DNA from 4 places in the Gottfriedia sp. OAE603 genome. Region 1 is predicted to be linked to each of the others. Evidence: a T-box and tRNA genes for the amino acid it is inferred to sense, from the RefSeq annotation. Region 1 holds a T-box; the other regions hold tRNA genes.
What was found. A T-box is a leader RNA that pairs with one kind of tRNA and senses whether it is charged. The one in region 1 lies ahead of ABID96_RS16025 (valine--tRNA ligase), so its partner is inferred to be a tRNA-Val.
Positions count from the first base shown of each region.

Region 1 (7,293 bases):
AATCTGACAATCTGCTCTCAAGTTTATTCGCGGGTGAGGGTAAAGAAGAGTCATATACAAAAATGAAGCTATATTTAGCACAAAATGGTGACACGATTGAAACGGTTGCTAAAAAATATAATTTGCAAACTCAACAGCTAAATAGAGTGAACAACTTAAATGATGAATTTTTATCAGAGGGTCAAATTATATACATTCCTGTTACAGCTATAAAACAATAATAATATAGTATGAGCTTTGTATTAGTTTAGATACTTGTCTACTAATACAAGGCTTTTACTCATTTAGAAAGTGAGAGTGACGCACATTGTATACTAAGCCTAAAGATGAAATAAGCGTCATTTTAGCACAATATCATATAATCCCAAATTACTTTGAAACTGTTGGAAAAGTAGTGAAAGTTTATACAAACCAAGGGGTATTTGCTTTAAAAGAAGCAAATCCGAATAGAATCTATCGTAATAATTTAGTTGAAAATGTTCGTTCCTTACAAGATCGAGGTTTTCGCAATGTTGTTCCAATTTATCACACTCAAAATGGCGACTATGTTGTTGAATATAACACAAAGCATTATTATCTAATGCCATGGATTGAAAACGTAGATTCGAGATCTGATGAAAATTTACACTTTCAAAGGATGTTTACATCATTAGGGAAGATGCATAACCGGACACAAAAAGAAAAGAAAGTTGATAAAGACCAATTGCAAAATCACTACGATACATTAACTAAGAGATGGAGTAAAGAAAAAGAAGTTTTAGAAAATTTTATTGAAGCAGCTGAAGGTAATTGGTATATGTCACCATATGAATTAAGTTATTGTACTTATTTTCATAAAATTTTAAGTGCTCATCAATTTGCTAGTGATCAATTAGGAGAATGGTATAAAAAAATGAAGGAAACAGAAAATACAAGAATTGTGATGAATCATGGTAGTCTTTCGATTTCTCATTTCCTAGTAAATGAGAGAGGCGAGGGAGTATTTATTAACTTAGAAAATGCTCAAGAAACAACGCCAATCCAAGATTTATCAAATTACTATAAGAATTCATTTAAAACCTATCCGATTCAACAGCCAGATCGAAATAATTGGTTGAAAATGTATGAAAAGAACTTTTCATTGAGGGAAGAAGAAAAACTATTATTTATGAGTTATATGGCGTATCCAGTTCAAACTGCAACAAAAATAACGTCCTATACAAAACGGACTGGAAATTTAAATGAAAAGGATCGAGTAAAAGAGTTATTACATTCTTATTGGCATATGAATAATATTGAATTTTTTATATCAAAAATCCAGGAGGATATTGAGGCAGCAAAAATGATAGTAGATTGAGTGAATCTATTTACAAGACATGATGAATTCTTAATCGTTCCACTAGAATTTAAAAAAACTAAGCTGGTTGTCCAATTAAGACTACCAGCTTAGTTTCGATCATTCATTCTAATGTTATTTTATAAACTGCTTTTTATTTACAGTATCTTTTAATTGCATTCATTAGACTGTTACGTACAAATTGTTTATCTGTAATTTGTTCTTTCGAGAATGAAATTCTTACGTTTATTTCATCTGTACCTAATGAATCAGAAAATAAACCTGTTAATCCTTTTGCTTTACGATCCACTTGAAGAACAATGTCTACAGTTTTATCAAAGCTTAAGTAATTAACTTCTAATTCGTCTAATTTACCTCTAAATTCACCATTCATAGGATAAAATTCAAATTCCTGAATAATCTTACCAAACTTTTTCTTGTTTTCACTTTCTCTTAAGACAAACCCTTCTTCTTGAAGTGCTTGGATAACAGTTTTTAATCCAATTGAAGGAATAACTTGAATGCCATCCGCATCGTATTGATCAACTGCTTTATCTATCTCTAAATGAGTTTTAATCCATATATGAGATTTGTGTAGTGATACTGGTGTATTTTCTGAAAGAGTAAAGAAGAAAGGTATGACTACTTCTTCGCTTGCATTGATTACTCGATCAACAGACACGATTACTTTTTGTAATGTACCATTTTGATGGTAAGTTTTATCATTAGACTCAACTTCATAATCAGTCATTACATGTAAGAAAACAGATTCAAGTTCTTGTTTCACTTTTCCGCCTTTTATATGTAATTCACCTTTTACACGTTCACCTGCTTGGTATTCTGTTTTTTCAAGCTTTGTATCAATTCTCGTTCCTCCAATTCCAAGAACACGAGCTAATGTATTTTTAAATAAACCCATGGTAATCCCCCTCAAACATTATATCTAGATATTATACAATTATCGCATATTTAAATAAGTACTAGTATATGTGAATGTTAAAAATTCATTACAATTCCTTTTCTTATTTAATTTATCGATTAAAAATGTTGGTACAATATTGACACAATAAGAATATTCTACAAAGAAAATAGAAATACTGTTGACTAAAGTTACGAAAATTTTGTAGACTATAAAATATATTCATATTGAAATGCGTTGATAGGGAAGAGTACAACAAACTAGTTCTTCAGAGAGGAAACCATTTGGTGGGAGGTTTCTAGAAAAAAGAGTTGGAATGTCGCCCTTGAGCAGTGACTTTGAAAGCTTTATGCGACTAGAAGTTTCCGGATGATCCGTTATCTTTTTAAGTGTGTCAGAAATGTTTTAAATTTTTTTCTGTTTTTCTGACAAAAAAAGGTGGTACCGCGAATCAAACTCCATTCGTCCTTTTATAGGATGAATGGAGTTTTTTATTTTTCAAATATCAAAGAGGAGATGTAATCATGGAAACAAAACAACAATCATTACCAACAAAATATGATCCAAGTTTAGTTGAAAAAGATCGTTACCAATTTTGGTTAGATGGAAAGTTTTTTGAAGCACAAGTAGAATCGGAGAAACCAAAATATACAATTGTAATTCCACCGCCTAACGTAACTGGAAAATTACATTTAGGTCATGCTTGGGATACTACATTACAAGATATTTTAACTCGTACAAAACGTATGCAAGGTTATGATGTATTGTACCTACCAGGAATGGATCACGCTGGAATCGCTACTCAAGCTAAGGTAGAAGGTAAACTACGTGAAGAAGGTTTAACAAGATACGATTTAGGACGTGAAAAGTTCTTAGAAAAAGCTTGGGAATGGAAAGAAGAATATGCTTCTCACATTCGTTCTCAATGGGAGAAAATTGGTCTTGGATTAGACTATACACGTGAACGTTTTACGTTAGATGATGGTCTTTCTGATGCTGTAAAGGAAGTATTCGTAAAACTTTATAAAAAGGGTTTAATTTATCGCGGAGAATATATCATTAACTGGGATCCTGCGACAAAAACAGCTTTATCTGATATCGAAGTAATTTACAAGGATGTTCAAGGTGCATTCTATCATATGCAATATCCTTTAACTGATGGATCTGGAAAGATTCAAATTGCAACAACTCGTCCAGAAACAATGTTGGGTGATACTGCAATTGCAGTCCATCCAGAAGACGAAAGATATCAAGCAATGATTGGAAAGACTGTAATGCTTCCAATCGTTAACCGCGAGATTCCAATTATTGCAGACGATTATGTTGATATGGAATTTGGTACAGGAGTAGTAAAAATTACACCTGCTCATGATCCAAATGATTTTGAAGTAGGTAACCGTCATGATTTACCACGAATTCTAGTTATGAATGAAGATGGTACGATGAACGAAAAAGCTGGTAAATACAATGGAATGGATCGCTTTGAATGTCGTAAACAAATCGTTAAAGACTTACAAGAGATGGGCGTTCTTGTAGAAATCGAAGAGCATATGCATTCTGTAGGACATAGCGAACGAAGTGGAGCGGTAGTAGAGCCATATTTATCTACTCAATGGTTTGTTAAAATGCAACCTTTAGCTGATGCTGCAGTTGCATTACAAAACTCTGATGATAGTGTTAAATTTGTACCGGATCGTTTTGAAAAAACGTATCTTCGTTGGATGGAAAATATTCGCGATTGGTGTATTTCTCGTCAATTATGGTGGGGACATCGTATTCCAGCTTGGTATCATAAAGAAACAGGCGAAATCTATGTAAATCAGGAGCCACCAGCTGATCTTGAAAATTGGAATCAAGATAATGATGTATTAGACACTTGGTTTAGTTCAGCATTATGGCCATTTTCAACATTAGGTTGGCCAAATGAAGAAAGTAAAGATTTCCAAGCATATTTCCCTACAAACGTATTAGTAACTGGTTATGATATTATTTTCTTCTGGGTATCTCGTATGATTTTCCAAGGGATCGAGTTTACAGGTAAGCGCCCATTCAATGATGTACTAATCCACGGATTAGTAAGAGACGAACAAGGTCGCAAAATGAGTAAATCACTTGGTAACGGTGTTGACCCAATGGATGTTATTGAGAAATATGGAGCGGATTCACTACGCTACTTCTTAACAACAGGTAGTGCACCAGGTCAAGATTTACGTTTCAGTATTGAAAAAGTTGAAGCTACTTGGAACTTTGTAAATAAAATTTGGAATGCTTCTCGATTTGCTTTAATGAATATGGAAGGATTCACTTATGATCAAATTGATTTAACGAAGGAAAAATCTGTTGCTGATGAATGGATTCTAACTCGATTAAACGAAACGATCGAAAGTGTAACTTCATTAATTGATCGTTACGAATTTGGTGAAGTTGGCCGTGTACTTTACAATTTCATCTGGGATGATGTTTGTGATTGGTATATTGAAATGGCTAAAATTCCTTTATACGGTGAAAATGAAGATGCCAAAAATATGACTCGTTCTGTTTTAGCATATGTTTTAGAAAGTACAATGAAGCTTTTACATCCGTTTATGCCATTTGTAACTGAAGAAATTTGGCAGTCACTTCCTCATAAGGGTGAGTCAATTACAGTTTCAGCTTGGCCAACTGTAAATGCTGATTTAACAAATAAAAAAGCATCTGAAACGATGAAAATGTTAGTTGAATTAATTCGCTCAGTTCGTAATATTCGTGCAGAAGTAAATACGCCGATGAGCAAAAAGGTACAACTAATGATCGCTGCGAAAGATGAAGCAATTGCAGTATCTTTAGAAGAAAATCGTTCTTATATCGAACGTTTCTGTAATCCTGAAGAATTAACAATTTCTACGAACTTAACTGCACCAGAAAAATGTATGTCTGCTGTAATAAGTGGAGCAGAAATTTATTTACCGCTTGAGGGATTAATTAATTTAGATGAAGAGAAAAAACGTTTAGAAAAAGAATTAGAAAAATGGACGAGTGAAGTTGAACGAGTTCAAAAGAAACTAAGTAATCAAGGATTTGTAGCGAAAGCGCCTGAATCAGTAATTGAGGAAGAACGACGCAAAGAAAAAGATTATTTAGAAAAACAAGCTGCAGTTACATTACGTATTGCTGAATTAAGTAAATAATATATTGAAAGTAACAAAACGACGAATAGAGAGCTATCTTATTCGTCGTTTTTTACGAAAAAGGTGATTGAAAATGATAAGTACTTATAATGATGCAATAAATTGGATGTTAAACCGAACAAAATTTGGAATCGTACCAGGTTTACAGAGAATGGAAGAGATGCTACTTCGATTGGATCAACCACATCATCATATAAAAGCTATTCATGTTGCAGGAACAAATGGTAAAGGGTCAACAATATCCTACATTCAAAGCATTCTATTAGAGGCTGGCTATAAGGTCGGAACTTTTACTTCCCCTTATATAATTGATTATAGAGAACAAATTATGTTCTGTGGTGAAATGATTGGAAAAGAAGACTTTATAATGTTAGTAAATAAAATGAAACCAATTGTAGAAGAAGTAGAAAAACTTCCATGTGGGGCACCAACGGAATTTGAAATTCTGACCACAATGGCATTTTACTATTTTGGCCAAGTCCAAGAACATGACATTTTTCTTGTGGAAGTAGGTTTAGGCGGATTAGAGGATTGTACGAATGTTATAACACCATTAATTAGTATCATTACGAGCATAGGACATGACCACCATCAAATTCTTGGCAATTCAATTGAGGAGATTACTGTACAAAAAGCTGGAATTATTAAAAAAGGTATTCCTACGATTACGGCGGAATTAAAAGAAGAAGCACTTAACATTATTCAAAAAATGGCGATAAAGAATGAGTCAACACTATTTGAATTTGATAAACAGTTTAAGGCAATCGATTTGTATGGTCAAGATCATGAGTGTTTTAACTTTGTTAGTCAACAAAACAAATTTGAACAAATAGAAATTTCAATGATAGGCCAACATCAAATTAGGAATGCGTCATGCGCAATAATGGCAATAGAATTACTAACTGATACATATGGTTTTCAAGTAACTGAAAAAGAATTAAAGTCAGGTTTGAAAAAAGCTTATAGAGAAGGTAGACTAGAGAAAATTTCTACAGAACCGATGATATTAATTGATGGTGCCCATAATATAGAAGGAATACAAAGTCTTGTTGAATCGATCAAATCTCATTTCAATCAACATGACATTACAATTGTTTTTTCTGCTTTAAAAGATAAAGATGTAATTGAAATGGTAGAATTACTACAAAATATAACAAATAATATCATCATGACAACTTTTGATTTTCCTAGAGCAATGTCACATGAAGAATTAATTCATATTGCAGAAACACTAAATGTAGACTATGAAATAAATTTCAAAGAAGCAATAGAGAAAAATGTTAAAAAAATTCAAAAAAATGGGATTTTATTACTAACTGGTTCTTTATATTTTATCTCAGATGTGAGAAAATATTTAGTGAATAAACACAATTAAAAAAATTCGTAAGGAGGGAAAACACTAATCATGATTAATAAGCATAATAATAGACTAATTTGGATTTCTTGGGCAGTCCTAATGCCAATCATTTTTTATTATGCTCACGTGGTTAGCCCCCTTGGTCAAATAGAAAAAGCGAGCTTTTTTATCATCTTCTGCTTATTTTTAGTAGTTGCAAATATGCCAATTCAAATAAATGATGCTACTTTTTCATTTATATTAGGTATTTCTATATTAGTTTTTTTAAAGTATGGTCTCTTTGCAGAATTACTAATAACCCAAATGGGATATGCATTTCTATATATAAGATTAAGTCTTACGAGGAAAACATTATATCGGATGCCTCTTAATTCTTTAATGTTTGCTATATGTTCCGTTGGAAGTGCGATATTTTACAAACTATTTGGTGGAACAATTGGATTTAGTGGAACAAGCGAAATGATTAATAATTTAGTTCCATTATTGATCTATACATTAGTATCTTTTGGGATCAATCAAATCATTTTATATGTAA
Region 1 covers NZ_JBEUNN010000001.1:3,122,870-3,130,162, reverse strand. The annotation lists gene ABID96_RS16040 (LysM peptidoglycan-binding domain-containing protein) at 1-221, shown strand, start outside; gene ysxE (spore coat protein YsxE) at 308-1,336, shown strand; gene ABID96_RS16030 (sporulation protein) at 1,470-2,234, opposite strand; T-box leader at 2,463-2,707, shown strand; gene ABID96_RS16025 (valine--tRNA ligase) at 2,759-5,401, shown strand; gene ABID96_RS16020 (bifunctional folylpolyglutamate synthase/dihydrofolate synthase) at 5,475-6,776, shown strand; gene ABID96_RS16015 (sensor domain-containing diguanylate cyclase) at 6,807-7,293, shown strand, end outside.

Region 2 (7,293 bases), 820 kb from region 1:
GTTCTTGAGAAAAAGCGACCTCTACCAAGTTGTTCTAATGCTCTTCTCAGCTCTGGTTGGAAGATAATGATCACAGCTAAGAATCCCCATGTTAGTGCTTGATCCATTAAAAATTGCAATGTATGTAAGCCAAATAAGCTACTTAATACTTTTACAACGATTATGATTGTAACACCTTTTAATAATTGAACAGCCTTTGTTCCTTGTATAATGATAATTAGCCGATAAATAACAAACCAAACTAATAAAATATCTAATCCATTTTGTAAGTATTGTAAGAAATTTATATGTAAAGAAGGCACCTTTTACCCTCCTAATTATTAATATTAAAACCCGTATCTTCAGTATTATACCATATTTTCGTTATACACAAAATTTGAGAATTATTAACTATCTTAACAATTATTTGAATATATGATATTTCTATGAAATATAAATGAAAAAAGCTAGCACATCATCATGCTAGCTTTTACAGTTATAACATATAATTCATTGTTTTATAATAATTTTTCTCCAAGTAATGATCCAATTAAAGCCACAGCCACGATTGCTGTTTTATTTTTTTCATCTAAGATTGGATTAACTTCTACAAATTCAATTGATGTAATGATATCTGCTTCAGATAACATTTCCATTGCTAAATGACCTTCTCTGTAAGTGATACCACCAGAAACAGGCGTACCAACACCAGGTACATGGATCGGATCTAAACCATCAAGGTCTAATGATAAATGTACACCGTCACAGTCTTTTAAGTGATCAATTGTTTCTTCCATCACTTTTGTCATACCTAATTTATCAACTTCATGCATTGTATAAACTTTAATGCCTAATTCTTTAATAATTGCTCTTTCACCTTCATCAAGATCACGAGCTCCTATAATGATTACATTCTCTGGTTTTACTTTAGGGAAGTAACCACCAATCTTCGTTAATAAATCATGTCCATGACCTAATGACACAGCTAGTGACATACCATGGATATTTCCAGACGGTGAAGTTTCTGCTGTATTTAAATCTCCATGAGCATCAAACCAAATTAAACCTAGATTATTATAGTGCTTTGAAACACCTGCTAATGTACCAATCGCAATACTGTGGTCTCCACCTAGTACTAGAGGCATTCTGTTACTTTTAATGACTTCATCAACTTCAACTGCAAGCTTCTCACAAGTATCTTTTACTGATTTTAAGTTTTTTAGATTATGTTCAAAGTGATCTTCTTTTACTAACGTACGGTCTACTAAAATATCCCCTAAATCTTCAACATTATATGAAAGATTTTCAATGCGTTCATGAAGCTGTGCATATCTAATTGCACTTGGTCCCATATCCACTCCACGTCTTGTTTGCCCTAAATCTAAAGGTACCCCAATAATCGAAATTTCTTTTTTCATGTTATTTCCCCCTATGTCAATTACGTAAGAAAACGCTTACTTTATTTTTTAAATAAAGAACCCTAAATTAGATTCTTAAAGTTATTAATTATATTAATAGTTTAAATCTTTTGAAACGAATGGGTCAACTCAACATTTTTTTGTATACATATGCATTTATCATCTCTATATTTTATGTTTTTAGACAACAAAAAACCTTAGTCAAAAGACTAAGGTTACACTTTATGTATATTGGTGGAGCCTAGCGGGATCGAACCGCTGACCTCCTGCGTGCAAGGCAGGCGCTCTCCCAGCTGAGCTAAGGCCCCGATATATATTTATACAGAAATGGAGCGGAAGACGGGGCTCGAACCCGCGACCCCAACCTTGGCAAGGTTGTATTCTACCACTGAACTACTTCCGCATATAAAAAAAAGTGAGCCATGAAGGATTCGAACCTTCGACCCTCTGATTAAAAGTCAGATGCTCTACCTACTGAGCTAATGGCTCGTAATAAATATTACGATCAATTTGAATGAAATTGTGTAAATAAAAAATGGCTGGGCTACCTGGATTCGAACCAGGGCATGACGGAATCAAAATCCGTTGCCTTACCGCTTGGCTATAGCCCAACAATAAATGGTGGAGGGGGACGGATTCGAACCGCCGAACCCACAGGGAGCGGATTTACAGTCCGCCGCGTTTAGCCACTTCGCTACCCCTCCGGTATTATTAAATTAAATGGTGGAGGATGACGGGCTCGAACCGCCGACCCCCTGCTTGTAAGGCAGGTGCTCTCCCAGCTGAGCTAATCCTCCGTAATATAAATGGTGACCCGTACGGGATTCGAACCCGTGTTTTACCGCCGTGAAAGGGCGGTGTCTTAACCGCTTGACCAACGGGCCATATGTATAAGTCTTTTCCAAGCTTCCAACCGGGCTCGAACCGGTGACCTCTTCCTTACCATGGAAGTACTCTGCCTGCTGAGCTATGGAAGCATAAAAAATGGCTCCGCAGGTAGGGTTCGAACCTACGACCACTCGGTTAACAGCCGAGTGCTCTACCACTGAGCTACTGCGGAATAATCAGAACCAAGCGACGTTCTACTCTCACAGGGGGAAACCCCCAACTACCATCGACGCTGAAGAGCTTAACTGCCGTGTTCGGTATGGGAACGGGTGTGACCTCTTCGCTATCATCACTTGATTCATTTGCTTATGACATTGATTATTATAACAAAATATCAATCAAAGTCAACATTTTTTGAAGATTTTTTTGGAAGTTCTTCCATTTTATACCTTCAAAACTAGATAATGTCATTATCAAACTTGTTAGTTAAGTCCTCGACCGATTAGTATCAGTCAGCTCCACGTGTCACCACGCTTCCACCTCTGACCTATCAACCTGATCATCTCTCAGGGGTCTTACTAGCTTAACGCTATGGGAAATCTCATCTTGAGGGGGGCTTCATGCTTAGATGCTTTCAGCACTTATCCCTTCCACACATAGCTACCCAGCCATGCTCTTGGCAGAACAACTGGTACACCAGCGGTGTGTCCATCCCGGTCCTCTCGTACTAAGGACAGCTCCTCTCAAATTTCCTGCGCCCACGACGGATAGGGACCGAACTGTCTCACGACGTTCTGAACCCAGCTCGCGTACCGCTTTAATGGGCGAACAGCCCAACCCTTGGGACCGACTACAGCCCCAGGATGCGATGAGCCGACATCGAGGTGCCAAACCTCCCCGTCGATGTGGACTCTTGGGGGAGATAAGCCTGTTATCCCCGGGGTAGCTTTTATCCGTTGAGCGATGGCCCTTCCATGCGGAACCACCGGATCACTAAGCCCGACTTTCGTCCCTGCTCGACTTGTAGGTCTCGCAGTCAAGCTCCCTTATGCCTTTACACTCTTCGAATGATTTCCAACCATTCTGAGGGAACCTTTGGGCGCCTCCGTTACTCTTTAGGAGGCGACCGCCCCAGTCAAACTGCCCACCTGACACTGTCTCCGAGCCGGATAACGGCTCTAGGTTAGAATTTCAATACAGCCAGGGTAGTATCCCACCGACGCCTCCACCGAAGCTGGCGCTCCGGCTTCTCAGGCTCCTACCTATCCTGTACAAGCTGTACCAAAATTCAATATCAAGCTGCAGTAAAGCTCCACGGGGTCTTTCCGTCCTGTCGCGGGTAACCTGCATCTTCACAGGTACTATAATTTCACCGAGTCTATGGTTGAGACAGTGCCCAAATCGTTACGCCTTTCGTGCGGGTCGGAACTTACCCGACAAGGAATTTCGCTACCTTAGGACCGTTATAGTTACGGCCGCCGTTTACTGGGGCTTCAATTCAGAGCTTCTCCCGTAAGGGATAACCCCTCCTCTTAACCTTCCAGCACCGGGCAGGCGTCAGCCCCTATACTTCGCCTTACGGCTTCGCAGAGACCTGTGTTTTTGCTAAACAGTCGCTTGGGCCTTTTCACTGCGGCTCTCCCGGGCTTGCACCCAAAAGAGCACCCCTTCTCCCGAAGTTACGGGGTCATTTTGCCGAGTTCCTTAACCATAGTTCTCTCGCTCACCTTAGGATTCTCTCCTCGCCTACCTGTGTCGGTTTGCGGTACAGGCACCTATTTCCTCGCTAGAAGCTTTTCTTGGCAGCGTAGAATCAGGAACTTCGGTACTATATTTCCCTCGCCATCACAACTCAGCCTTAACGATGTGCGGATTTGCCTACACATCAGCCTAATTGCTTGGACGCGCATATCCAGCAGCGCGCTTACCCTATCTTTCTGCGTCCCTCCATTGCTCAAACGGAAATCAGGTGGTACAGGAATATCAACCTGTTGTCCATCGCCTACGCCTGTCGGCCTCGGCTTAGGTCCTGACTAACCCTGGGAGGACGAGCCTTCCCCAGGAAACCTTAGGCATACGGTGGACGGGATTCTCACCCGTCTTTCGCTACTCATACCGGCATTCTCACTTCTAAGCGCTCCACCAGTCCTTACGATCTAGCTTCAACGCCCTTAGAACGCTCCCCTACCACTGATACCATACGGTATCAATCCGCAGCTTCGGTGATACGTTTAGCCCCGTTACATTTTCGGCGCAGAGTCACTCGACCAGTGAGCTATTACGCACTCTTTAAATGGTGGCTGCTTCTAAGCCAACATCCTGGTTGTCTAAGCAACTCCACATCCTTTTCCACTTAACGTATACTTTGGGACCTTAGCTGGCGGTCTGGGCTGTTTCCCTCTTGACCACGGATCTTATCACTCGTAGTCTGACTCCTATGGATAAGTCATTGGCATTCGGAGTTTGACTGAATTCGGTAACCCGTTGGGGGCCCCTAGTCCAATCAGTGCTCTACCTCCAAGACTCTAACACATAAGGCTAGCCCTAAAGCTATTTCGGGGAGAACCAGCTATCTCCGAGTTCGATTGGAATTTCTCCGCTACCCACACCTCATCCCCGCACTTTTCAACGTGCGTGGGTTCGGACCTCCATTCAGTGTTACCTGAACTTCATCCTGGACATGGGTAGATCACTCGGTTTCGGGTCTACGACCACGTACTATATCGCCCTATTCAGACTCGCTTTCGCTGCGGCTCCGTCTCTTCAACTTAACCTTGCACGGGATCGTAACTCGCCGGTTCATTCTACAAAAGGCACGCCATCACTCATTAACGAGCTCTGACTATTTGTAAGCACACGGTTTCAGGTTCTCTTTCACTCCCCTTCCGGGGTGCTTTTCACCTTTCCCTCACGGTACTGGTTCACTATCGGTCACTAGGTAGTATTTAGCCTTGGGAGATGGTCCTCCCAGATTCCGACGGAATTTCACGTGTTCCGCCGTACTCAGGATCCACTCAAGAGGGAACGAGGTTTCAACTACAGGGTTTTTACCTTCTTCGACGGACCTTTCCAGGTCGCTTCATTTACCCCGTTCCTTTGTAACTCCGTATAGAGTGTCCTACAACCCCAAGAGGCAAGCCTCTTGGTTTGGGCTATCTTCCGTTTCGCTCGCCGCTACTCAGGAAATCGCATTTTGCTTTCTGTTCCTCCAGGTACTTAGATGTTTCAGTTCCCTGGGTCTGTCCTCATTACCCTATGTATTCAGGTAATGATACTACTCCATTACGAGTAGTGGGTTCCCCCATTCGGAAATCTCCGGATCAAAGCTTACTTACAGCTCCCCGAAGCATATCGGTGTTAGTCCCGTCCTTCATCGACTCCTAGTGCCAAGGCATCCACCGTGCGCCCTTTCTAACTTAACTAATTTTAAAACTTAAATTAAACTTACGCAGTTTAATGAATGACATTATCTAGTTTTCAAGGTACAAATTGAGAGTGAACTCTCAAAACTAAACAAAACAATGAAGAAACATCTTTTCATGCATGAACCAACGGTTCATGATGTCTCCATAGAAAGGAGGTGATCCAGCCGCACCTTCCGATACGGCTACCTTGTTACGACTTCACCCCAATCATCTGTCCCACCTTAGGCGGCTGGCCCCTAAAAGGTTACCCCACCGACTTCGGGTGTTACAAACTCTCATGGTGTGACGGGCGGTGTGTACAAGGCCCGGGAACGTATTCACCGCGGCATGCTGATCCGCGATTACTAGTGATTCCGGCTTCATGTAGGCGAGTTGCAGCCTACAATCCGAACTGAGAATAGTTTTATGGGATTAGCTCCACCTCGCGGTCTTGCAACCCTTTGTACTATCCATTGTAGCACGTGTGTAGCCCAGGTCATAAGGGGCATGATGATTTGACGTCATCCCCACCTTCCTCCGGTTTGTCACCGGCAGTCACCTTAGAGTGCCCAACTGAATGCTGGCAACTAAGATCAAGGGTTGCGCTCGTTGCGGGACTTAACCCAACATCTCACGACACGAGCTGACGACAACCATGCACCACCTGTCACTCTGTCCCCGAAGGGAACGCCCTATCTCTAGGGTTGTCAGAGGATGTCAAGACCTGGTAAGGTTCTTCGCGTTGCTTCGAATTAAACCACATGCTCCACCACTTGTGCGGGCCCCCGTCAATTCCTTTGAGTTTCAGTCTTGCGACCGTACTCCCCAGGCGGAGTGCTTAATGCGTTAACTTCAGCACTAAAGGGCGGAAACCCTCTAACACTTAGCACTCATCGTTTACAGCGTGGACTACCAGGGTATCTAATCCTGTTTGCTCCCCACGCTTTCGCGCCTCAGCGTCAGTTACAGACCAGAAAGTCGCCTTCGCCACTGGTGTTCCTCCAAATCTCTACGCATTTCACCGCTACACTTGGAATTCCACTTTCCTCTTCTGCACTCAAGTTTCCCAGTTTCCAATGACCCTCCCCGGTTGAGCCGGGGGCTTTCACATCAGACTTAAGAAACCGCCTGCGCGCGCTTTACGCCCAATAATTCCGGACAACGCTTGCCACCTACGTATTACCGCGGCTGCTGGCACGTAGTTAGCCGTGGCTTTCTGGTTAGGTACCGTCAAGGTGCCAGCTTATTTAACTAGCACTTGTTCTTCCCTAACAACAGAACTTTACGACCCGAAGGCCTTCATCGTTCACGCGGCGTTGCTCCGTCAGACTTTCGTCCATTGCGGAAGATTCCCTACTGCTGCCTCCCGTAGGAGTCTGGGCCGTGTCTCAGTCCCAGTGTGGCCGATCACCCTCTCAGGTCGGCTACGCATCGTCGCCTTGGTGAGCCGTTACCTCACCAACTAGCTAATGCGCCGCGGGCCCATCTGTAAGTGATAGCCGAAGCCATCTTTCAATAAAGGAACAGGAGTTCCTTTATGTCATCCGGTATTAGCTCCGGTTTCCCGAAGTTATCCCAGTCTTACAGGTAGGTTGCCCACGTGTTACTCACCCGTCCGCCGCTAACCTGCAGGAGCAAGCTCCTACAAGTCCGCTCGACTTGCA
Region 2 covers NZ_JBEUNN010000001.1:3,946,802-3,954,094, forward strand. The annotation lists gene cdaA (diadenylate cyclase CdaA) at 1-302, opposite strand, end outside; gene rocF (arginase) at 498-1,397, opposite strand; tRNA gene ABID96_RS19830 (tRNA-Ala) at 1,630-1,705, opposite strand; tRNA gene ABID96_RS19835 (tRNA-Gly) at 1,726-1,800, opposite strand; tRNA gene ABID96_RS19840 (tRNA-Lys) at 1,814-1,886, opposite strand; tRNA gene ABID96_RS19845 (tRNA-Gln) at 1,934-2,008, opposite strand; tRNA gene ABID96_RS19850 (tRNA-Tyr) at 2,017-2,101, opposite strand; tRNA gene ABID96_RS19855 (tRNA-Val) at 2,119-2,194, opposite strand; tRNA gene ABID96_RS19860 (tRNA-Glu) at 2,205-2,281, opposite strand; tRNA gene ABID96_RS19865 (tRNA-Thr) at 2,302-2,374, opposite strand; tRNA gene ABID96_RS19870 (tRNA-Asn) at 2,383-2,457, opposite strand; rRNA gene rrf (5S ribosomal RNA) at 2,467-2,582, opposite strand; rRNA gene ABID96_RS19880 (23S ribosomal RNA) at 2,708-5,647, opposite strand; rRNA gene ABID96_RS19885 (16S ribosomal RNA) at 5,799-7,293, opposite strand, start outside.
Region 2: it encodes a tRNA-Val, which carries the amino acid that the T-box ahead of ABID96_RS16025 (valine--tRNA ligase) is inferred to sense. The anticodon was not compared.

Region 3 (7,293 bases), 340 kb from region 1:
ACACACGTGCTACAATGGATAGTACAAAGGGTTGCAAGACCGCGAGGTGGAGCTAATCCCATAAAACTATTCTCAGTTCGGATTGTAGGCTGCAACTCGCCTACATGAAGCCGGAATCACTAGTAATCGCGGATCAGCATGCCGCGGTGAATACGTTCCCGGGCCTTGTACACACCGCCCGTCACACCACGAGAGTTTGTAACACCCGAAGTCGGTGGGGTAACCTTTTAGGGGCCAGCCGCCTAAGGTGGGACAGATGATTGGGGTGAAGTCGTAACAAGGTAGCCGTATCGGAAGGTGCGGCTGGATCACCTCCTTTCTATGGAGACATCATGAACCGTTGGTTCATGCATGAAAAGATGTTTCTTCATTGTTTTGTTTAGTTTTGAGAGTTCACTCTCAATTTGCACCTTGAAAACTAGATAATGTCATTCATTAAACTGCGTAAGTTTAATTTAAGTTTTAAAATTAGTTAAGTTAGAAAGGGCGCACGGTGGATGCCTTGGCACTAGGAGTCGATGAAGGACGGGACTAACACCGATATGCTTCGGGGAGCTGTAAGTAAGCTTTGATCCGGAGATTTCCGAATGGGGGAACCCACTACTCGTAATGGAGTAGTATCTTTACCTGAATACATAGGGTACTGAGGACAGACCCAGGGAACTGAAACATCTAAGTACCTGGAGGAACAGAAAGCAAAATGCGATTTCCTGAGTAGCGGCGAGCGAAACGGAAGATAGCCCAAACCAAGAGGCTTGCCTCTTGGGGTTGTAGGACACTCTATACGGAGTTACAAAGGAACGGGGTAAATGAAGCGACCTGGAAAGGTCCGTCGAAGAAGGTAAAAACCCTGTAGTTGAAACCTCGTTCCCTCTTGAGTGGATCCTGAGTACGGCGGAACACGTGAAATTCCGTCGGAATCTGGGAGGACCATCTCCCAAGGCTAAATACTACCTAGTGACCGATAGTGAACCAGTACCGTGAGGGAAAGGTGAAAAGCACCCCGGAAGGGGAGTGAAAGAGAACCTGAAACCGTGTGCTTACAAATAGTCAGAGCTCGTTAATGAGTGATGGCGTGCCTTTTGTAGAATGAACCGGCGAGTTACGATCCCGTGCAAGGTTAAGTTGAAGAAACGGAGCCGCAGCGAAAGCGAGTCTGAATAGGGCGATATAGTACGTGGTCGTAGACCCGAAACCGAGTGATCTACCCATGTCCAGGATGAAGTTCAGGTAACACTGAATGGAGGTCCGAACCCACGCACGTTGAAAAGTGCGGGGATGAGGTGTGGGTAGCGGAGAAATTCCAATCGAACTCGGAGATAGCTGGTTCTCCCCGAAATAGCTTTAGGGCTAGCCTTATGTGTTAGAGTCTTGGAGGTAGAGCACTGATTGGACTAGGGGCCCCCAACGGGTTACCGAATTCAGTCAAACTCCGAATGCCAATGACTTATCCATAGGAGTCAGACTACGAGTGATAAGATCCGTGGTCAAGAGGGAAACAGCCCAGACCGCCAGCTAAGGTCCCAAAGTATACGTTAAGTGGAAAAGGATGTGGAGTTGCTTAGACAACCAGGATGTTGGCTTAGAAGCAGCCACCATTTAAAGAGTGCGTAATAGCTCACTGGTCGAGTGACTCTGCGCCGAAAATGTAACGGGGCTAAACGTATCACCGAAGCTGCGGATTGATACCGTATGGTATCAGTGGTAGGGGAGCGTTCTAAGGGCGTTGAAGCTAGATCGTAAGGACTGGTGGAGCGCTTAGAAGTGAGAATGCCGGTATGAGTAGCGAAAGACGGGTGAGAATCCCGTCCACCGTATGCCTAAGGTTTCCTGGGGAAGGCTCGTCCTCCCAGGGTTAGTCAGGACCTAAGCCGAGGCCGACAGGCGTAGGCGATGGACAACAGGTTGATATTCCTGTACCACCTGATTTCCGTTTGAGCAATGGAGGGACGCAGAAAGATAGGGTAAGCGCGCTGCTGGATATGCGCGTCCAAGCAATTAGGCTGATGTGTAGGCAAATCCGCACATCGTTAAGGCTGAGTTGTGATGGCGAGGGAAATATAGTACCGAAGTTCCTGATTCTACGCTGCCAAGAAAAGCTTCTAGCGAGGAAATAGGTGCCTGTACCGCAAACCGACACAGGTAGGCGAGGAGAGAATCCTAAGGTGAGCGAGAGAACTATGGTTAAGGAACTCGGCAAAATGACCCCGTAACTTCGGGAGAAGGGGTGCTCTTTTGGGTGCAAGCCCGGGAGAGCCGCAGTGAAAAGGCCCAAGCGACTGTTTAGCAAAAACACAGGTCTCTGCGAAGCCGTAAGGCGAAGTATAGGGGCTGACGCCTGCCCGGTGCTGGAAGGTTAAGAGGAGGGGTTATCCCTTACGGGAGAAGCTCTGAATTGAAGCCCCAGTAAACGGCGGCCGTAACTATAACGGTCCTAAGGTAGCGAAATTCCTTGTCGGGTAAGTTCCGACCCGCACGAAAGGCGTAACGATTTGGGCACTGTCTCAACCATAGACTCGGTGAAATTATAGTACCTGTGAAGATGCAGGTTACCCGCGACAGGACGGAAAGACCCCGTGGAGCTTTACTGCAGCTTGATATTGAATTTTGGTACAGCTTGTACAGGATAGGTAGGAGCCTGAGAAGCCGGAGCGCCAGCTTCGGTGGAGGCGTCGGTGGGATACTACCCTGGCTGTATTGAAATTCTAACCTAGAGCCGTTATCCGGCTCGGAGACAGTGTCAGGTGGGCAGTTTGACTGGGGCGGTCGCCTCCTAAAGAGTAACGGAGGCGCCCAAAGGTTCCCTCAGAATGGTTGGAAATCATTCGAAGAGTGTAAAGGCATAAGGGAGCTTGACTGCGAGACCTACAAGTCGAGCAGGGACGAAAGTCGGGCTTAGTGATCCGGTGGTTCCGCATGGAAGGGCCATCGCTCAACGGATAAAAGCTACCCCGGGGATAACAGGCTTATCTCCCCCAAGAGTCCACATCGACGGGGAGGTTTGGCACCTCGATGTCGGCTCATCGCATCCTGGGGCTGTAGTCGGTCCCAAGGGTTGGGCTGTTCGCCCATTAAAGCGGTACGCGAGCTGGGTTCAGAACGTCGTGAGACAGTTCGGTCCCTATCCGTCGTGGGCGCAGGAAATTTGAGAGGAGCTGTCCTTAGTACGAGAGGACCGGGATGGACACACCGCTGGTGTACCAGTTGTTCTGCCAAGAGCATGGCTGGGTAGCTATGTGTGGAAGGGATAAGTGCTGAAAGCATCTAAGCATGAAGCCCCCCTCAAGATGAGATTTCCCATAGCGTTAAGCTAGTAAGACCCCTGAGAGATGATCAGGTTGATAGGTCAGAGGTGGAAGCGTGGTGACACGTGGAGCTGACTGATACTAATCGGTCGAGGACTTAACTAACAAGTTTGATAATGACATTATCTAGTTTTGAGGGTACAAAAAATCATTCAATCGTTAAAAAATATTAGCAAAAAGTTATTGACTTTAGTTGGTATTTTGGTATAATGATTATTGTCCCAAGAAATTGAATCAAGTGATGATAGCGAAGAGGTCACACCCGTTCCCATACCGAACACGGCAGTTAAGCTCTTCAGCGTCGATGGTAGTTGGGGGTTTCCCCCTGTGAGAGTAGAACGTCGCTTGGTTTGATGGAGGATTAGCTCAGCTGGGAGAGCACCTGCCTTACAAGCAGGGGGTCGGCGGTTCGAGCCCGTCATCCTCCACCATATGCCGACTTAGCTCAATTGGTAGAGCAACTGACTTGTAATCAGTAGGTTGGGGGTTCAAGTCCTCTAGTCGGCACTCTTTTGAGCCATTAGCTCAGTAGGTAGAGCATCTGACTTTTAATCAGAGGGTCGAAGGTTCGAATCCTTCATGGCTCACCATTTTATAGTAAAATATGCGGGTGTGGCGGAATTGGCAGACGCACCAGACTTAGGATCTGGCGCCTATGGCGTGGGGGTTCGAGTCCCTTCACCCGCACCATTTACTTTTTAAACAGTATATATGCGGAAGTAGTTCAGTGGTAGAATACAACCTTGCCAAGGTTGGGGTCGCGGGTTCGAGCCCCGTCTTCCGCTCCACATATGCTGCCGGGGTGGTGGAATGGCAGACACACAGGACTTAAAATCCTGCGGGGGTTGACCCCGTGCCGGTTCGAGTCCGGCCCTCGGTACCATTTTTAATATGCGCCCGTAGCTCAATTGGATAGAGCGTTTGACTACGGATCAAAAGGTTATGGGTTCGAGTCCTTTCGGGCGCGCCATATTATTCAAAAAGCAAAAGATTACCTGTATTCTAAACGGGAAGTGGCTCAGCTTGGTAGAGCACCTGGTTTGGGACCAGGGGGTCGCAGGTTCAAATCCTGTCTTCCCGACCATTTTCATTTCGGGGCCTTAGCTCAGCTGGGAGAGCGCCTGCCTTGCACGCAGGAGGTCAGCGGTTCGATCCCGCTAGGCTCCACTTAAAAAAATTAAATTATGGCGGTGTAGCTCAGCTGGCTAGAGCGTACGGTTCATACCCGTGAGGTCGTGGGTTCGACTCCCTCCGCCGCTACTTTTAAGGACCTTTAGCTCAGCTGGTTAGAGCAGACGGCTCATAACCGTCCGGTCGTAGGTTCGAGTCCTACAAGGTCCACCACTAAATATGGAGTAATACCCAAGTCTGGCTGAAGGGATCGGTCTTGAAAACCGACAGGGGTGTAACAGCCCGCGGGGGTTCGAATCCCTCTTACTCCTCCATTTATTTTATTAAATTAATATTCATGGATCTAAATTAATTAGTATCCACATTATCGCGGGGTGGAGCACGAACGAATATGCTTCGAAGGAATAACTTCAGCATACCAATCGAGCTGCTACTTGCAAAAACATCCTGAGATTGGGATGGTCTTAACAAGTTAATATTCATGGAACTAAACTAATTAGTATCCACATTATCGCGGGGTGGAGCAGTCTGGTAGCTCGTCGGGCTCATAACCCGAAGGTCGCAGGTTCAAATCCTGTCCCCGCAACCAATTGGTCCCGTGGTGTAGCGGTTAACATGCCTGCCTGTCACGCAGGAGATCGCCGGTTCGATCCCGGTCGGGACCGCCATTTAAATTGGCTCGGTAGCTCAGTCGGTAGAGCAGAGGACTGAAAATCCTCGTGTCGGCGGTTCGATTCCGTCCCGAGCCACCATTTTAAATTTTATATTTAGTAATGTAATGCCGACTTAGCTCAATTGGTAGAGCAACTGACTTGTAATCAGTAGGTTGGGGGTTCAAGTCCTCTAGTCGGCACCATTATGGCGATCGTGGCGAAGTGGTTAACGCACCGGATTGTGGTTCCGGCATTCGTGGGTTCGATTCCCATCGGTCGCCCCATTACGCGGGTGTAGTTTAATGGTAAAATAGAAGCCTTCCAAGCTTCGGTCGTGGGTTCGATTCCCATCACCCGCTTTTTTATATAATATTTATGGGCCTATAGCTCAGCTGGTTAGAGCGCACGCCTGATAAGCGTGAGGTCGATGGTTCGAGTCCATTTAGGCCCACCATATATATTATATTATTTATTGTTCCGCAGTAGCTCAGTGGTAGAGCACTCGGCTGTTAACCGAGTGGTCGTAGGTTCGAATCCTACCTGCGGAGCCATTATAGAGAAGTACCCAAGTGGCTCAAGGGGCGCCCCTGCTAAGGGTGTAGATCGCTAACGCGGTGCGAGGGTTCGAATCCCTTCTTCTCTGCCATTTTAACGGCCCGTTGGTCAAGCGGTTAAGACACCGCCCTTTCACGGCGGTAACACGGGTTCGAATCCCGTACGGGTCATATCTAAAGCTCAGTTATTTGTGATAACACAGGTAACTGAGCTTTTTTAATTGTCTAAGAATATATGTTATATATCTTACTTCTAATATGACAAGCAGAATATGAAATCAAATTTAGAGTTTCAATAAAATAGTGTGTTATAAGATATGAATTCAAATGAAAATTACAAAGCAAGATATTGAAAGCAGAGATTATTTCATAATGCTAAAATGTGAATAGATTGAGTGAGGTGAGGATATGGTGTTGTTACCAAGTGATCAAGATATGTGGGATGCAATTATTCAATGTAATGAAAAGTATGATGGACTGTTTATATATGCTGTCAAATCTACTGGTATTTGTTGTAAGCCCTCCTGTAAATCAAGAGCACCTTTAAGAGAGAATATTTCATTTTATGCGACTACCACATTAGCAATAGAAGATGGTTTCCGTCCTTGTAAAAGATGCCGTCCTGATTTGAATCATTCAAATGAAGAGGAGATTATATATTCCTCCAAACAATATATAGATAGAGCAATATCGCCATTCAATCACGTTGGATCGACTTGCTAAACATGTCGGTGTAAGCAAATATCATCTTCAGCGTTTATTTAAAAGAAATACTGGATTGTCACCATTAGAATATGCAACACAATTAAGAATGTCTGATGCAATTGAACACCTGCTTCACACAGAAGTTCCTGTAACAGAAATAGCATTTCAACTTGGATTCAAGAGTACTTCCCATTTTTCGAATTTGTTCCGTCAGCATACAGGATACAGTCCGACGGAATATAGAAAGGAAGGAAAATGATGTCATTTAAAGAGTTAATCGCCTTATTTGGACTGGCTGCTCTGTGGGGAGCATCTTTCTTATTCATTCGAATTGCTGCACCGATATTTGGACCTATTCTTACAATAGAAGGAAGAGTCTCTATTGCTGCGCTGGCATTAGTATTATATTTAGTAATTACGAGAAAGTCTTTAGGTTTTAGAAAGAGATGGAAACAATATATAATAATTGGTGCATTAAACGCAGCGATTCCCTTTACATTAATTGCAACATCAGCACTCCATTTAACGGCTTCAATGTCATCTATCCTTAATTCATTAACGCCGCTATTCACGGCTATCATTGTATGGGGATGGATGAATGAAAGCCTTAGTACTAGAAAATGGTTTGGCATATTAGTAGGAGTGTTAGGAGTAGTTCTGTTAGTTGGGTGGAGTACAATTCCATTCACAAAAGAAACAATCATTGCAATCGGACTAGCGGTATTATCCACAATTTCATATGGGTTTGCGGGCGTATATGCTAAAAAGACTTTTGTAGATGTAGCACCAATATCACTAGCAGCAGGTCAGTAAATTGCCGCATCAATTCTTTTGATTCCGTTTACGTTTTTTAATCTTCCTAATACAACAAGTAACTTTTCACTTATACCAATATTAGCTGTCATAGCATTAGCTTTGTTTTGTACAGCCATTGCTTATCTTTTA
Region 3 covers NZ_JBEUNN010000001.1:3,459,571-3,466,863, reverse strand. The annotation lists rRNA gene ABID96_RS17720 (16S ribosomal RNA) at 1-319, shown strand, start outside; rRNA gene ABID96_RS17715 (23S ribosomal RNA) at 471-3,410, shown strand; rRNA gene rrf (5S ribosomal RNA) at 3,540-3,655, shown strand; tRNA gene ABID96_RS17705 (tRNA-Val) at 3,661-3,736, shown strand; tRNA gene ABID96_RS17700 (tRNA-Thr) at 3,740-3,812, shown strand; tRNA gene ABID96_RS17695 (tRNA-Lys) at 3,820-3,895, shown strand; tRNA gene ABID96_RS17690 (tRNA-Leu) at 3,912-3,995, shown strand; tRNA gene ABID96_RS17685 (tRNA-Gly) at 4,019-4,093, shown strand; tRNA gene ABID96_RS17680 (tRNA-Leu) at 4,102-4,188, shown strand; tRNA gene ABID96_RS17675 (tRNA-Arg) at 4,199-4,275, shown strand; tRNA gene ABID96_RS17670 (tRNA-Pro) at 4,313-4,389, shown strand; tRNA gene ABID96_RS17665 (tRNA-Ala) at 4,400-4,472, shown strand; tRNA gene ABID96_RS17660 (tRNA-Met) at 4,492-4,565, shown strand; tRNA gene ABID96_RS17655 (tRNA-Ile) at 4,573-4,649, shown strand; tRNA gene ABID96_RS17650 (tRNA-Ser) at 4,658-4,750, shown strand; tRNA gene ABID96_RS17645 (tRNA-Met) at 4,949-5,025, shown strand; tRNA gene ABID96_RS17640 (tRNA-Asp) at 5,029-5,104, shown strand; tRNA gene ABID96_RS17635 (tRNA-Phe) at 5,113-5,188, shown strand; tRNA gene ABID96_RS17630 (tRNA-Thr) at 5,217-5,292, shown strand; tRNA gene ABID96_RS17625 (tRNA-His) at 5,298-5,373, shown strand; tRNA gene ABID96_RS17620 (tRNA-Gly) at 5,378-5,448, shown strand; tRNA gene ABID96_RS17615 (tRNA-Ile) at 5,467-5,543, shown strand; tRNA gene ABID96_RS17610 (tRNA-Asn) at 5,566-5,640, shown strand; tRNA gene ABID96_RS17605 (tRNA-Ser) at 5,645-5,735, shown strand; tRNA gene ABID96_RS17600 (tRNA-Glu) at 5,743-5,814, shown strand; gene ABID96_RS17595 (Ada metal-binding domain-containing protein) at 6,052-6,366, shown strand; gene ABID96_RS17590 (helix-turn-helix transcriptional regulator) at 6,350-6,607, shown strand; gene ABID96_RS17585 (DMT family transporter) at 6,607-7,161, shown strand; gene ABID96_RS17580 (EamA family transporter) at 7,180-7,293, shown strand, end outside.
Region 3: it encodes a tRNA-Val, which carries the amino acid that the T-box ahead of ABID96_RS16025 (valine--tRNA ligase) is inferred to sense. The anticodon was not compared.

Region 4 (7,293 bases), 770 kb from region 1:
CTTGGGAGATGGTCCTCCCAGATTCCGACGGAATTTCACGTGTTCCGCCGTACTCAGGATCCACTCAAGAGGGAACGAGGTTTCAACTACAGGGTTTTTACCTTCTTCGACGGACCTTTCCAGGTCGCTTCATTTACCCCGTTCCTTTGTAACTCCGTATAGAGTGTCCTACAACCCCAAGAGGCAAGCCTCTTGGTTTGGGCTATCTTCCGTTTCGCTCGCCGCTACTCAGGAAATCGCATTTTGCTTTCTGTTCCTCCAGGTACTTAGATGTTTCAGTTCCCTGGGTCTGTCCTCAGTACCCTATGTATTCAGGTAAAGATACTACTCCATTACGAGTAGTGGGTTCCCCCATTCGGAAATCTCCGGATCAAAGCTTACTTACAGCTCCCCGAAGCATATCGGTGTTAGTCCCGTCCTTCATCGACTCCTAGTGCCAAGGCATCCACCGTGCGCCCTTTCTAACTTAACTAATTTTAAAACTTAAATTAAACTTACGCAGTTTAATGAATGACATTATCTAGTTTTCAAGGTACAAATTGAGAGTGAACTCTCAAAACTAAACAAAACAATGAAGAAACATCTTTTCATGCATGAACCAACGGTTCATGATGTCTCCATAGAAAGGAGGTGATCCAGCCGCACCTTCCGATACGGCTACCTTGTTACGACTTCACCCCAATCATCTGTCCCACCTTAGGCGGCTGGCCCCTAAAAGGTTACCCCACCGACTTCGGGTGTTACAAACTCTCGTGGTGTGACGGGCGGTGTGTACAAGGCCCGGGAACGTATTCACCGCGGCATGCTGATCCGCGATTACTAGTGATTCCGGCTTCATGTAGGCGAGTTGCAGCCTACAATCCGAACTGAGAATAGTTTTATGGGATTAGCTCCACCTCGCGGTCTTGCAACCCTTTGTACTATCCATTGTAGCACGTGTGTAGCCCAGGTCATAAGGGGCATGATGATTTGACGTCATCCCCACCTTCCTCCGGTTTGTCACCGGCAGTCACCTTAGAGTGCCCAACTGAATGCTGGCAACTAAGATCAAGGGTTGCGCTCGTTGCGGGACTTAACCCAACATCTCACGACACGAGCTGACGACAACCATGCACCACCTGTCACTCTGTCCCCGAAGGGAAAGCCCTATCTCTAGGGTTGTCAGAGGATGTCAAGACCTGGTAAGGTTCTTCGCGTTGCTTCGAATTAAACCACATGCTCCACCACTTGTGCGGGCCCCCGTCAATTCCTTTGAGTTTCAGTCTTGCGACCGTACTCCCCAGGCGGAGTGCTTAATGCGTTAACTTCAGCACTAAAGGGCGGAAACCCTCTAACACTTAGCACTCATCGTTTACAGCGTGGACTACCAGGGTATCTAATCCTGTTTGCTCCCCACGCTTTCGCGCCTCAGCGTCAGTTACAGACCAGAAAGTCGCCTTCGCCACTGGTGTTCCTCCAAATCTCTACGCATTTCACCGCTACACTTGGAATTCCACTTTCCTCTTCTGCACTCAAGTTTCCCAGTTTCCAATGACCCTCCCCGGTTGAGCCGGGGGCTTTCACATCAGACTTAAGAAACCGCCTGCGCGCGCTTTACGCCCAATAATTCCGGACAACGCTTGCCACCTACGTATTACCGCGGCTGCTGGCACGTAGTTAGCCGTGGCTTTCTGGTTAGGTACCGTCAAGGTGCCAGCTTATTTAACTAGCACTTGTTCTTCCCTAACAACAGAACTTTACGACCCGAAGGCCTTCATCGTTCACGCGGCGTTGCTCCGTCAGACTTTCGTCCATTGCGGAAGATTCCCTACTGCTGCCTCCCGTAGGAGTCTGGGCCGTGTCTCAGTCCCAGTGTGGCCGATCACCCTCTCAGGTCGGCTACGCATCGTCGCCTTGGTGAGCCGTTACCTCACCAACTAGCTAATGCGCCGCGGGCCCATCTGTAAGTGATAGCCGAAGCCATCTTTCAATAAAGGAACAGGAGTTCCTTTATGTCATCCGGTATTAGCTCCGGTTTCCCGAAGTTATCCCAGTCTTACAGGTAGGTTGCCCACGTGTTACTCACCCGTCCGCCGCTAACCTGCAGGAGCAAGCTCCTACAAGTCCGCTCGACTTGCATGTATTAGGCACGCCGCCAGCGTTCGTCCTGAGCCAGGATCAAACTCTCCATAATAGTTAAGTTTAAATCTTGTATTGCTCAAAAAACTAATAATTGACGTTTTACTTCATGTTTTGTTTAGTTTTCAAAGTTCAAATGGAGCGGGTGATGGGAATCGAACCCACGACCGAAGCTTGGAAGGCTTCTATTTTACCATTAAACTACACCCGCGAAGATGGTCGGGAAGACAGGATTTGAACCTGCGACCCCCTGGTCCCAAACCAGGTGCTCTACCAAGCTGAGCCACTTCCCGTAATATGGCGCGCCCGAAAGGACTCGAACCCATAACCTTTTGATCCGTAGTCAAACGCTCTATCCAATTGAGCTACGGGCGCATATTGTGTTGTCACTTCGTTAGCGACTTTTATAGTATATAATAACTACTACTGGAAGTCAACATCTTTTTAAAGTTTATTTATCTTAAACTTAGTAAGCTTACTACGATAAGCTTCTGATGACTTCGTTAAGTTCTAACGGGAACTTTATCTATATTAAAGCACTATGAACACAAAGTCAACATAATTTAAAAGAAAAATTAACTTTTATTGAAATAAGTTATATTCACTAAATAGAATGTGACTTTGAAGTGCTTAGTTTACGAAGTTAGCGTTAATTTATGCAATGTACTCTAAAGAATTTACTTAGGGTTTGAGAAGAAACTATATTATAGAAGTAAATATTAAACAAACCTTAATCCACCCAATAAATCATTTGAATTATAGGTATTGGTACTGATCAAACAACTATAAAATACAAAAAAGACAATCTACATGCTGTAGATTGTCTGGTTATATACATATAAGATGCGGCCGAGAGGACTTGAACCTCCACGGAGAAACCTCCACTAGGCCCTCAACCTAGCGCGTCTGCCATTCCGCCACGACCGCAAATAAACAAAAAGTGAGCCATGAAGGATTCGAACCTTCGACCCTCTGATTAAAAGTCAGATGCTCTACCTACTGAGCTAATGGCTCGTAATAAAGATAATATTACAAGTATCACAATTACTACACTTTTGAATGACTTAGAAGTCTATTTGGTCGTGCTATCGCACTAGAGCATTGCTCATAAAAAAGATAATGGCTGGGCTACCTGGATTCGAACCAGGGCATGACGGAATCAAAATCCGTTGCCTTACCGCTTGGCTATAGCCCATTGATTAAACTACATGAATCAAACTACTATGAATTCGCTACATGAACCCGCTCCGCAGGATTTTCTTTATGTTGTATTGCTCTAACCTCTTGAATTACTCCTCAAGATAAAGACAATCCGACATCTGTAAAAGCAGAATTTAAAATTCGTACTTAAATGTCACATTTCAACATTTCTTACAAATAGGTAAATGGCTGGGCTACCTGGATTCGAACCAGGGCATGACGGAATCAAAATCCGTTGCCTTACCGCTTGGCTATAGCCCATTGATTAAACTACATGAATCAAACTACTATGAATTTGCTACATGAACCTGCTTCGCAGGATTTTCTTTATGTTGTATTGAATCCACCTCTTGAATTACTCCTCAAGATATACACAATCAGACACCTAAATGACAATAAATTAGCCACCCAAAATATTATCTCCAAAAAAAAGAAAAAATACTACAATATGTAGTAAATAATGGCGGTCCCGACCGGGATCGAACCGGCGATCTCCTGCGTGACAGGCAGGCATGTTAACCGCTACACCACGGGACCGTATAAAATTAAATGGTGGAGGATGACGGGCTCGAACCGCCGACCCCCTGCTTGTAAGGCAGGTGCTCTCCCAGCTGAGCTAATCCTCCGTAATATAAAAATGGTGACCCGTACGGGATTCGAACCCGTGTTACCGCCGTGAAAGGGCGGTGTCTTAACCGCTTGACCAACGGGCCTTATGTATGGCAGAGAAGAAGGGATTCGAACCCTCGCACCGCGTTAACGATCTACACCCTTAGCAGGGGCGCCCCTTGAGCCACTTGGGTACTTCTCTAAAATAATGGCTCCGCAGGTAGGATTCGAACCTACGACCACTCGGTTAACAGCCGAGTGCTCTACCACTGAGCTACTGCGGAATAATATAAATTATTCATCAACACTTTCTGGTAAGTGGTGACAAGTAATAATATAAACTATGAATATATAGCCTGTCAATACTATTTATAACTGTTTTAATGTACTTTTGCATATTCCACAAACAAACCGTTTCAAGTCAACTTTTCTCTTTCGTAAATACGTTTGCCCACATTTTGTACAAATGTAACGATACTTATAAGGTACAATCCTTTTTTTAGTTGTTGCCGTTAAAGGTTTGCAGTACCTTGGTGCACCAACCTGTTTTAATAAATCTTTAAAATCCTTGTCCTCATGCTTATATCCTTTTTTCATTATGTGTAGATGATAATGGCATAATTCATGTAAGATAATACCCTTTAATTCTTCAATTCCATGTTCTTGGAAATACAATTTATTTAATTCAACATTGCTTGTTTTTAATAAATATCGTCCACCTGTAGTTCGTAATCTAGCATTAAAAGTAGCTTGATGTAAAAATGGACGGTTAAAATGTTTCAATGATAATTCTTCAACTAATTTTTGTAGTATTTCGTTTTCCATCCTCATATCTTCCCTTAACTGATTCTATATTCCTTATTTCTTTTTGTATTAACTAATATACAACTCACATTTTTCTAGGTATCTGCATACATTAAACTTACAAATGAGAATTTCAAAGATCATAATCGTACAATTTATACTAAATGAGTTGCTCTTAGTAAATCTCTCTACAATGGCGTAAAATTTATGTTTAAATGAACAATTTCGTTATCCTTTTTATAAAGGTATTAGAAGGTTACCCCTCACTCATTTAATATGTCGCCCATCTCCAATTAAAAGATGGGCGAAGATTTTTAAGCTGGAGGTTTTTCATATGGTTATGCCAAGTTGGCTGAAAACCCAAATGCAAAAAGCTTTTTATGAAAAAAACCGCTATCAAATAAAATTATTAAATCAATGCTGGTTTTACTATCAAAAAATTAAGCTTTGACTGTTTCTTTTGATTCAATCGGAAGCATTGACAAGCCTACTCTTTGCTTTTTTTGATCTACTTCAGCAATCCAAACTTTTACTACTTGTCCGACAGATACTACATCTAATGGATGTTTGATAAATTTACTACTCATTCGTGATATATGAACAAGGCCATCATTTTTTAAACCGATATCTACGAATGCTCCAAAATCAACAACGTTTCTAACAGTACCTTCTAACTGCATGCCAATTTTCAAATCTTCTATATTTAGTACATCTTGTCGTAATAATGGTGCTGCTAATTCATCACGTAAATCTCTTTCTGGCTGCATTAAGGAATTTAATATATCTTTTAAGGTAATTTCACCAATATCTAGTTGGCTTGAAGTTTCTTCTATATTTAAAGCTTTTATTTTATCTTTTAATTCATTTGAGCCAAGTTGACTTGAAGACATATTTAATTGCTTCAATAATTTTTTAACCTGTCCATAGTTTTCAGGGTGAATACCAGTACGATCTAGCGGCTCGTCACCTTCAAGCACACGCAAAAAGCCTATACATTGTTCATATGTTTTCGCACCAAGGCGAGGTATTGTTTTCAATTCTTTTCTGTTTGCAATCTTACCTTTTTCATCACGATAGTTTACGATGTTTTTTGCAACAGTTTTTGATAAACCCGATACATATTGAAGTAGTGAAACCGAAGCGGTATTAACGTTAACCCCTACTTGGTTTACAGAAGTTTCAACAACAAACGTTAATGACTCGTTTAAGCTTTTCTGAGAAACATCATGCTGATATAATCCAACCCCAACAGATTTTGGATCAATTTTCACTAATTCTGCAAGAGGATCTTGTAAACGCCTTGCAATTGAAACCGCACTACGTTCCTCTACTTGCAGATTAGGAAACTCTTCTCGTGCTAATTCTGAAGCAGAATAAACACTTGCACCTGCTTCATTAACAATTACGTAGTAAATGTCTTTGTTTGTTTCCTTTAAAATCTCTGATACAAATAGTTCAGTTTCTCTTGAAGCTGTTCCGTTACCGATTGCAACCATTTCTATCTTGAATTGTAGAAGAATATCTTTTATCTTTGCAACGGCTTGTTCCTTTTTCTTCTGTTGAATTTCAACCTTTTCTCCTTTAAACGGATGTGGGTAAATGACATCTATTTTTAGAACCTTACCAGTCTCATCAACTACTGCTAGCTTACAACCTGTTCTAAATGCCGGGTCAACTCCAAGCACAACCTTTCCTTTTAAAGGTGGCTGTAATAGTAATGAACGTAAATTTTCTGAGAAAATGGTAATTGCTTGAGAATCAGCCTTTTCAGATAGTTCCTTACGTATTTCTCTTTCAATAGATGGTTGAATTAAACGTTTATATGCGTCTTCTACAACCTCCATTAAAATTGAACGAACAAAAGTTTCTTTTTTAATCACATTTCGCCCTAGAAAAGAAATGATATCTTCATATGGTGATTGAACTGAGATTTTCAGAATGTCTTCCTTTTCACCACGGTTCATGGCAAGAATTCGATGGGGTACAATTTTTGAGATAGGCTCTGAATATTCATAATACATTTCATACACTTTCTTCTCATCTTTATCCGCATCTTTGACACTAGCTTCTATTAAACCTTTTCTAAAAGTAGATTCTCTAATCCATTTTCGATAGTTCGCATCATCTGCAATCCATTCTGCAATAATGTCTTTTGCACCTTGGATTACATCATCAACTGTATGTACTTCTAATTCTTCATTTATATATTTTAAAGCTTCATCGGCTAATGAGCCCTCTTTTGGTAGCTGAAACAACCATTCAGCTATTGGTTCAAGACCTTTATCCTTAGCTACTGTTGCTCTCGTTTTTCTTTTTTCTTTAAATGGTCTATATAAATCCTCTACTTCTTGTAATTTAGAAGCGATTTGAATACTTTTTTGTAATTCTTCAGTTAGTTTTCCTTTTTCTTGGATTAAACGGATGACTTCTTCTTTTCTTGATTGTAGGTTCACTGCATATTCATATTTTTCAAGGATTGAATGAATTTGTACTTCATCTAATGAACCTGTTTTTTCTTTTCGGTATCGTGCAATAAAAGGGATTGTATTCCCTTCTTCTTTT
Region 4 covers NZ_JBEUNN010000001.1:3,890,880-3,898,172, forward strand. The annotation lists rRNA gene ABID96_RS19510 (23S ribosomal RNA) at 1-472, opposite strand, end outside; rRNA gene ABID96_RS19515 (16S ribosomal RNA) at 624-2,173, opposite strand; tRNA gene ABID96_RS19520 (tRNA-Gly) at 2,256-2,329, opposite strand; tRNA gene ABID96_RS19525 (tRNA-Pro) at 2,335-2,411, opposite strand; tRNA gene ABID96_RS19530 (tRNA-Arg) at 2,417-2,493, opposite strand; tRNA gene ABID96_RS19535 (tRNA-Leu) at 2,963-3,045, opposite strand; tRNA gene ABID96_RS19540 (tRNA-Lys) at 3,060-3,132, opposite strand; tRNA gene ABID96_RS19545 (tRNA-Gln) at 3,239-3,313, opposite strand; tRNA gene ABID96_RS19550 (tRNA-Gln) at 3,505-3,579, opposite strand; tRNA gene ABID96_RS19555 (tRNA-Asp) at 3,780-3,855, opposite strand; tRNA gene ABID96_RS19560 (tRNA-Val) at 3,869-3,944, opposite strand; tRNA gene ABID96_RS19565 (tRNA-Glu) at 3,957-4,031, opposite strand; tRNA gene ABID96_RS19570 (tRNA-Ser) at 4,039-4,129, opposite strand; tRNA gene ABID96_RS19575 (tRNA-Asn) at 4,137-4,211, opposite strand; gene ABID96_RS19580 (SprT family protein) at 4,297-4,752, opposite strand; gene cmpA (cortex morphogenetic protein CmpA) at 5,072-5,182, shown strand; gene ABID96_RS19590 (Tex family protein) at 5,172-7,293, opposite strand, start outside.
Region 4: it encodes a tRNA-Val, which carries the amino acid that the T-box ahead of ABID96_RS16025 (valine--tRNA ligase) is inferred to sense. The anticodon was not compared.